DNA from 3 places in the Bradyrhizobium sp. LB14.3 genome. Region 3 is predicted to be linked to each of the others. Evidence: riboswitches for the same ligand, from Rfam matches in the RefSeq annotation. Region 3 holds a riboswitch; each other region holds the start of a gene.

Region 1 (2,195 bases), on a different contig from region 3:
TGCGTTTCCCCTGCACGATCACCTGCGCGCCGACATCGGTCTCGGGCTTCAGCAGCACCGGGTTCATGTCGGTGTGCGGCTCGACGCCGGCGGCGAGCGCCTGGAGCGCCTGGGCGCGGCCGATCTCGCCGCCGTCGACGGTCACGGCCGCATTGTTCGACATGTTCTGCGGCTTGAACGGGAGCACGCGCAGGCCGCGTCGCGTGAAGGCGCGCGCGAGGCCGGCGACGATGAGCGACTTGCCCACGTCCGAGCCGGCCCCCTGGATCATCAATGCGCGCGCCATCGCGAGTTTCTCAGAACTCGACGCCGGCTTGCGCCTTGATGCCGGAGCGGAAGGGATGCTTGACCAGCGTCATCTCGGTGACGAGGTCGGCGATCTCGATCAGCTCGTCCTTGGCGTTGCGTCCCGTGAGCACGACATGCGTCATCGGCGGCTTCTGCGTAGCCAGAAAATCGACGACCTCGGCGATGTCGAGATAGTCGTAGCGCAGCGCGATGTTGATCTCGTCGAGCACGACCATGCGCAGGTTGTGGTCGAGAATCAGCTCCTTGGCCTTCTCCCAGCCGGCGCGCGCTGCGGCGATGTCGCGGGCGCGGTCCTGCGTCTCCCAGGTGAAGCCTTCGCCCATGGCGTGGAACTGGCAGAGGTCGCCGAAATGGCCGGTGAGCATGCGACGCTCGCCGGTGTCCCAGGCGCCCTTGATGAATTGCACGACCGCGCAGGGGAAGCCATGGGCGACGCAGCGGACGATCATGCCGAAGGCGGAGGAGGACTTGCCCTTGCCGGCGCCGGTGTGGACGATGATGAGGCCCTTTTCACCGCTCTTGGTCGCCATGATCTTGTCGCGGGCGACCTTCTTCTTCGCCATTTTCGAGGCGTGGCGGGCATCGGTCTCGTCGACCGTTTGGGTATCCGGTTCGGGCGTCATCGGACGGGGTCCTTCGGCTTGACAAGAGGCGGCCGGGGGCAAATGGTGGCCCGGCGTTGGTTCCTGTCCTACGACAGGCGAAGAGGGAATGCGATAGGGTCCGAATCGGCAAGATTTGGTTCCAAAATGCAGCCGCCCCCGCGACCGTGACCGGAGAGATGCCCGAAGCCACTGACCCCCCTTGGGGATCGGGAAGGCGGGGATCGAAGGGGAAACCCTGCTCCGGAAGCCGGGAGACCTGCCAGCGCGGACGATTTTGGACCGGCGGACGGGGTGTTCCGCGACGGGGAAGCGGGCCTTCGCAAGAATGGTTCGTGCGCCTCTTCGCTTCCCGCCGTTTATTCTGGAAGAGGCGATGACCGTCACACTTCACGTCTGCATCACCTGCCGTGCCGGGGAGACGCTCGGCGAAGGCGAGGCGACACCCGGCAAGCGCCTGCATGGTGCGATCCTCGATGCCGGCGTGCCCGACGGCGTCAATGTAGTTCCGGTCGAATGCCTGTCTGCATGCAGCCAAGGCTGCTCGGTCGCGCTCAGCGCGCCCGGCCGCTGGTCTTATGTCTATGGTCGCCTGTCGGATGCGAATGCGCCCGACGTGGTCGCGGGCGCCGCCGCCTATGCCGCCGCGCCCGACGGCCTCGTGCCCTGGCGCAGCCGTCCCGAGATCTTCCGCAAGCAATCGCTTGCCCGCATTCCCCCCATGGCCGTCGTGCCGGAGGCCGCCGAATGAATTCGCTCGCAAAAGTCCCGGTCACGGTGGTCACGGGATTTCTCGGCTCCGGCAAGACGACGCTGATCCAGCATCTGCTCGCCAACGCCAACGGCAAGAAGCTTGCGGTGCTCGTCAACGAGTTCGGCAGCCAGGGCGTTGACGGCGAGATCCTGAAATCCTGTGCCGACGCCAATTGTCCGGAAGAGAACATCATCGAGCTCGCCAATGGCTGCATCTGCTGCACCGTTGCCGACGATTTCATTCCGACCATGGAGAAGTTGCTGTCGCGGCCGGTAAGGCCCGATCACATCCTGATCGAAACCTCGGGCCTGGCGCTGCCAAAGCCGTTGCTGAAGGCATTTGACTGGCCGGAGATCCGTTCGCGCATCACGGTCGACGGCGTAATCGCGCTGGCCGATGCCGAAGCTGTCGCCGCTGGTCGCTTCGCGCCCGACCCGATTGCTGTCGAAGCGCAGCGCGCGGCGGACAAAAATCTCGATCACGAGACGCCGCTGTCGGAGGTGTTCGAGGACCAGATCGCCTGCGCGGAC
Region 2 (2,195 bases), on a different contig from region 3:
AGGCCAATGTGCCGGATCGTCCGGCCTGATCAAAGCATCCGCTGGTTGACGGAGACGACGCGCCAGCCGGTCGTGAGCCGGTCGATCCGGGTCAGCGACAGCGGATCGATGACAAAGCGCAGGGCCGCTTGAGGCGTCAGATCCAGCGAAATGCACAGCGCCGCGCGGATGGTGCCGGAATGCACGACGAGCGTGGCCGATCCGGCTCCGATCCGCGAGAGCCCCAGCCGGACGCGCGTGACCTGATCCTCAAAGCTTTCGCCGCCCGGCGGCCGTCCGTGCGCCGGATCGTTCCAGAACTGCGCATAGGCGCCTCCTCCGGTCGCTGCGAGATCGTCATGCCGACGACCGGTCCAGGCACCGAAATCCTGCTCGCTGAATTCGCCCACCAACTCGGGTTCTAGCCCCAGCACGCGGGCCGTCTCGACCGTGCGCCGCGACGGGCTCGCAAAGCTCGTGGCGTTCTGCGGCAGACGCTGCCGCAGCGCCTCCAACTGCGCGCGACCGCCGAGATCGGCCGGCGCATCGGCTGCATGGATCGTCCCGGCGATCCCGTCGACGGGCGCATGCCGTATCAGCCAGAGGAAGGTCTCGCCTTCCATGCTTATCTCCAAGGAAGTTGGTCGTTGTGGCAATAACGCCTGCTGGCACATTGACTCTGTCTGGATCGTAATCCTAGATGCTCGTGACGGTTTCCCCGAGAGGGGATGAAAAGGGAATGCGGTGCGGGGACTTTGTCCCCAATGCCGTGGCTGCCCCCGCAACTGTAAGCGGCGAATCTTGCGTCACGAGCCACTGGGTATCTCGGTCCCGGGAAGGCGACGCAAGGTAGTGACCCGCGAGCCAGGAGACCTGCCGTCAGCCGTGGTCACACGCGAAGATGTCGGTCGGGGAGTACAGACATTCGGCTTCATCGGAAGGCTGACAAGCCAAGGTGAGACCTCGTTCGCTGTGACGTGCCACTGACGTCATACCGAGGTCTGAACCATGTTTTCCGTCCATGCCATCCGGCTGCGCAATTTCCTTGCGTCCGCTGCGCTCACATCCCTTGCCGTCCTTGATCTGCCCGCTGCGATGGCGCAGCAGGTTCGCGAACCTCTGCCGCCCGTCGAGATATCGCCCGCTCGTCCCCGGAAGCTGGCCAGGCCGGCCGCCCGGGAAGCGCAGAGCCCACGCCGCGCAGCAGCGCGCCGGCCTGCGACTGCATCCGTAGCGCCCAAGCCTGTCGTACCGACCGCAGCGGCGCAAACGCCGCTCAACACCAATGCTGTCCCCGAGAGCGCCTCGCGTCTTGGTCTAACCGTGCGGGAGATCCCCGCCACCGTCGAGGTGATTTCAGCGAAAACTATGCGCGAGCAGGGCTATCGCACTGTTTCCGAGGTTGCGCAGGGCGCCGTCGGCGTCACCTCAGGGGATAACCCGGCCGAGCCTGCGGCGTTCTCGATGCGCGGCTTCACCAATAGCCAGATCAACACGCTCTACAACGGCATCAAGATCGGCCCGCAGAACATGACTTCGCGGATCATGGACACGGCCAATCTCGAAGCAGTGGAATTCCTGAAAGGCCCGGCCTCGCTGATCTCGGGCGAAGGTGCCGCCGGTGGCGCGATCAACACCGTCACCAAGCAGCCGCACACCGGACCAATCCGGAACGAAGCCGATTTCTCCTGGGACTCGCTGAACTCGTTCGGCGCGCATTACGGTTCGGGCGGCAGCACCAACGTAGCGGGACTCGACTATCGCTTCGATGTCAGCCGTGCTTCGCTCAACGGCTTTGCCGACGACACCAACACCAAGACGCTCGACGTCTCCGGCCAGCTCAACTACCGCATTTCGGACAGTCTCAAGATCTGGGGCGCGATCGAGTATCGGGAAGACCGTTCGAAAGCCTATTGGGGTGCACCGCTGGTGCCGATCGCCTTCAGCGGCTCGCATGCGACGACGGGGATCGTTTCGGGCAATTACTTCAACAGGACTGATCTTGGGGCTGTCACCATCGACGACCGCACTTTCAACACCAACTACAACGTCCTCGACAATCGAAACGTGGCGCAGGAGGTGTGGCTGCGCGGTGGCTTCGAGCTGAGGCTTGCGCCTGACCTGACGCTGAAAAGCCAGGCCTATGGTTATGGTGCAGAACGCACCTGGTTCAACAATGAAGTTGAGGCGTTCGACTCCACGACGAACAGGGTGTA
Region 3 (2,195 bases):
AAGATTGGCTCGCAGGATATCTAAAGCCACGTCACTTCGAAGCCGAAGAGACGGTCTGCACGCGCGAGAGATCGGTCCGGAGATCCTGAAGACGTACGAGAAGCTCGGCAGCCGGTCCCACGCTCACCATGCACAAGTGCATGGAGCGTAGGGTCATAACAGGATCCCCGCCGCCCGCTCTCCCGCCGCTTACTCCAGTTTCGCAAGTCAGGGTGCATCCTGACGTCCGGAACTGTTCCTGCGATGTCGCGCAGGCCAAGGTCCAGGCTGCACTACTCGCCAGCGGCGACGGAAACAACGAAGGCGCGCGCCAAAGTTGCTCAGGACGTAAGTGCTTAGCGCACCGAGGAGATCATCTTGAGCAACGCTACGGAGCGATCGAGCTCGCGGCTCGTCGCTGGGTCTGTCGAACACAGGCAGTCCGACCTGATCATCCGTTCGATCCTGGAGCAATCCGGCCTTGGCAATTCCTAAGGAGCCTCATGGCGCTGTGATCAAGCGGATGCCGGCCGAGGACGATCGCAACTTCCTCAAGGGCGAGTTCGAGAAGGTGCTGACGGAAAAGACCAGGTTTGTCGCGATCACGCAGATGTCGGACCGCCCAGCGCGTTCGTTCTGCTCGCGTTAGCTCATCCGACTACGCCAAGAGGGTGTTGAGCGGACGCATTCACAACGGAGGCTCCAAAGATCCACGCGTTTTTACCAGGCCGGGAGTAAGACCGTTGTGCCCTACCTGGTGCAGCTCGCAATCTCTTGGTCAATATCGCGGCAACACTTAGTAGGTTGACGGATCGATCCTCGTGCGCCTAATGCCAGCCGTCGTGGTCTTCGGATTTCGTTTGATCCGGAGCTAAGAGGGAAGCCGGTGCAATGCCGGCGCTGCCCCCGCGTAAGCGGCGAGCCGCTGTCCAGCGAAGTCACTGAAGCCATGCGGCTTCGGGAAGGCCGGACAGCAGCGACGACCCGCGAGCCAGGAGACCTGCCTCGACAATATATCGTCCACGGGGGGTGTCCCGGTGTGCGCAAGCAGCTGTCGCTCACGCGATATTCGCTGCATGCGTCCGCCATGACCTTTGCCCCAATCATGGGGTCTGAGCTATGTCTTTTCTTTCGCTTCCCGTTGCCACACTGGGGATGTCACGCATCGGCCCACGACGCGAACTCAAATTCGCGCTCGAGAGCTACTGGGCGGGAGACTCCAGCGAAGCCGAGCTCCTCGAGGCGGGGAGTGGACTTCGTGTCGCTAATTGGGCACAGCAGAAATCCCGCGGTGCGACCGTCATTCCGTCGAATGACTTCTCGTTTTACGACCATGTGCTCGATACCAGCGTAATGGTCGGCGCCATTCCCGACGTCTACGGCTGGACCGAAGGTCCTGTGTCGCTCAAGACCTACGTCACCATGGCGCGTGGCGCTCAGGACGGTGGTCACGCTCAGCATGGGTTTGGCGTAGCCGCACAGGAAATGGCGAAGTGGTTCGATACCAACTACCACTACATGGTGCCGGAATTTCACCGGGATCAGATCTTTAAGTATTCCTCTCGAAAGCCCACCGAGGAATATGAGGAGGCAAAAAAGCCTCGGCTACCAAACGCGCCCGTCCTAGTTGGCCCAGTCACTTTCCTGAAGCTCGGCAACAGCGTTAATCCCGAATTCAATCCACTGTCGCTGCTCGATCGGCTCCTCCCAGTCTATGTCGATGTTCTCCGCGAACTAGCCTCGCGCGGTGCTGAATGGGTTCAGCTCGACGAGCCATGCCTGGTGACGGACGTCGACGAAGCATCTCGGGCGGCTGTCCGCCGGGCCTATGCTCATTTCGCAAAGGTTGTGCCTGCCCTTAAAATCATGCTGGCCACATGTTTCGGAGCTATCGGCGACAATCTTGAAACAACCCTTGGCCTTGCCCGTTGCCGGGCTTCATGTCGATCTGGTTCGGGCACCCGACCAGTTGGACGCAATTGTCGCCAAAGCGGCGCTCACGGTGCCGCTGGACAATAGAAACCCCATGCCAGTTGCACCTGACATGCAAGCTGCTGATTTAGTCACAAAACGAGTCCGGGCTACCGAACAACGTCGGATGTCTTGGTTTGATGAATACATACACTGTCATAGATGCGACAAGCGCCGGTCCCGGCTAGACATCATCGCACAGAAAGTTTTGTGATGAGATCTAATTGCCAGCTTGCCGGCCACAC

The links. Region 3 has a riboswitch for cobalamin ahead of ABIB00_RS31335 (5-methyltetrahydropteroyltriglutamate--homocysteine S-methyltransferase). Riboswitches for the same ligand answer to the same signal wherever they lie in the genome.
Region 1: linked by a shared signal. The riboswitch ahead of ABIB00_RS21935 (DUF1636 family protein) and the one ahead of ABIB00_RS31335 (5-methyltetrahydropteroyltriglutamate--homocysteine S-methyltransferase) in region 3 are both predicted to bind cobalamin.
Region 2: linked by a shared signal. The riboswitch ahead of ABIB00_RS22020 (TonB-dependent receptor) and the one ahead of ABIB00_RS31335 (5-methyltetrahydropteroyltriglutamate--homocysteine S-methyltransferase) in region 3 are both predicted to bind cobalamin.

What each region holds. Positions count from the first base shown of each region.
Region 1 is NZ_JBEPQT010000012.1:72,015-74,209, forward strand. Features, by position in the region: gene ABIB00_RS21925 (cobyric acid synthase) at 1-286, opposite strand, end outside; gene cobO (cob(I)yrinic acid a,c-diamide adenosyltransferase) at 297-932, opposite strand; cobalamin riboswitch at 973-1,192, shown strand; gene ABIB00_RS21935 (DUF1636 family protein) at 1,288-1,662, shown strand; gene cobW (cobalamin biosynthesis protein CobW) at 1,659-2,195, shown strand, end outside.
Region 2 is NZ_JBEPQT010000012.1:89,106-91,300, forward strand. Features, by position in the region: gene cobT (nicotinate-nucleotide--dimethylbenzimidazole phosphoribosyltransferase) at 1-29, shown strand, start outside; gene ABIB00_RS22015 (histidine phosphatase family protein) at 30-602, opposite strand; cobalamin riboswitch at 673-874, shown strand; gene ABIB00_RS22020 (TonB-dependent receptor) at 988-2,195, shown strand, end outside.
Region 3 is NZ_JBEPQT010000025.1:84,777-86,971, reverse strand. Features, by position in the region: gene ABIB00_RS31340 (hypothetical protein) at 461-628, shown strand; cobalamin riboswitch at 806-1,001, shown strand; partial or broken gene ABIB00_RS31335 (5-methyltetrahydropteroyltriglutamate--homocysteine S-methyltransferase) at 1,099-1,969, shown strand.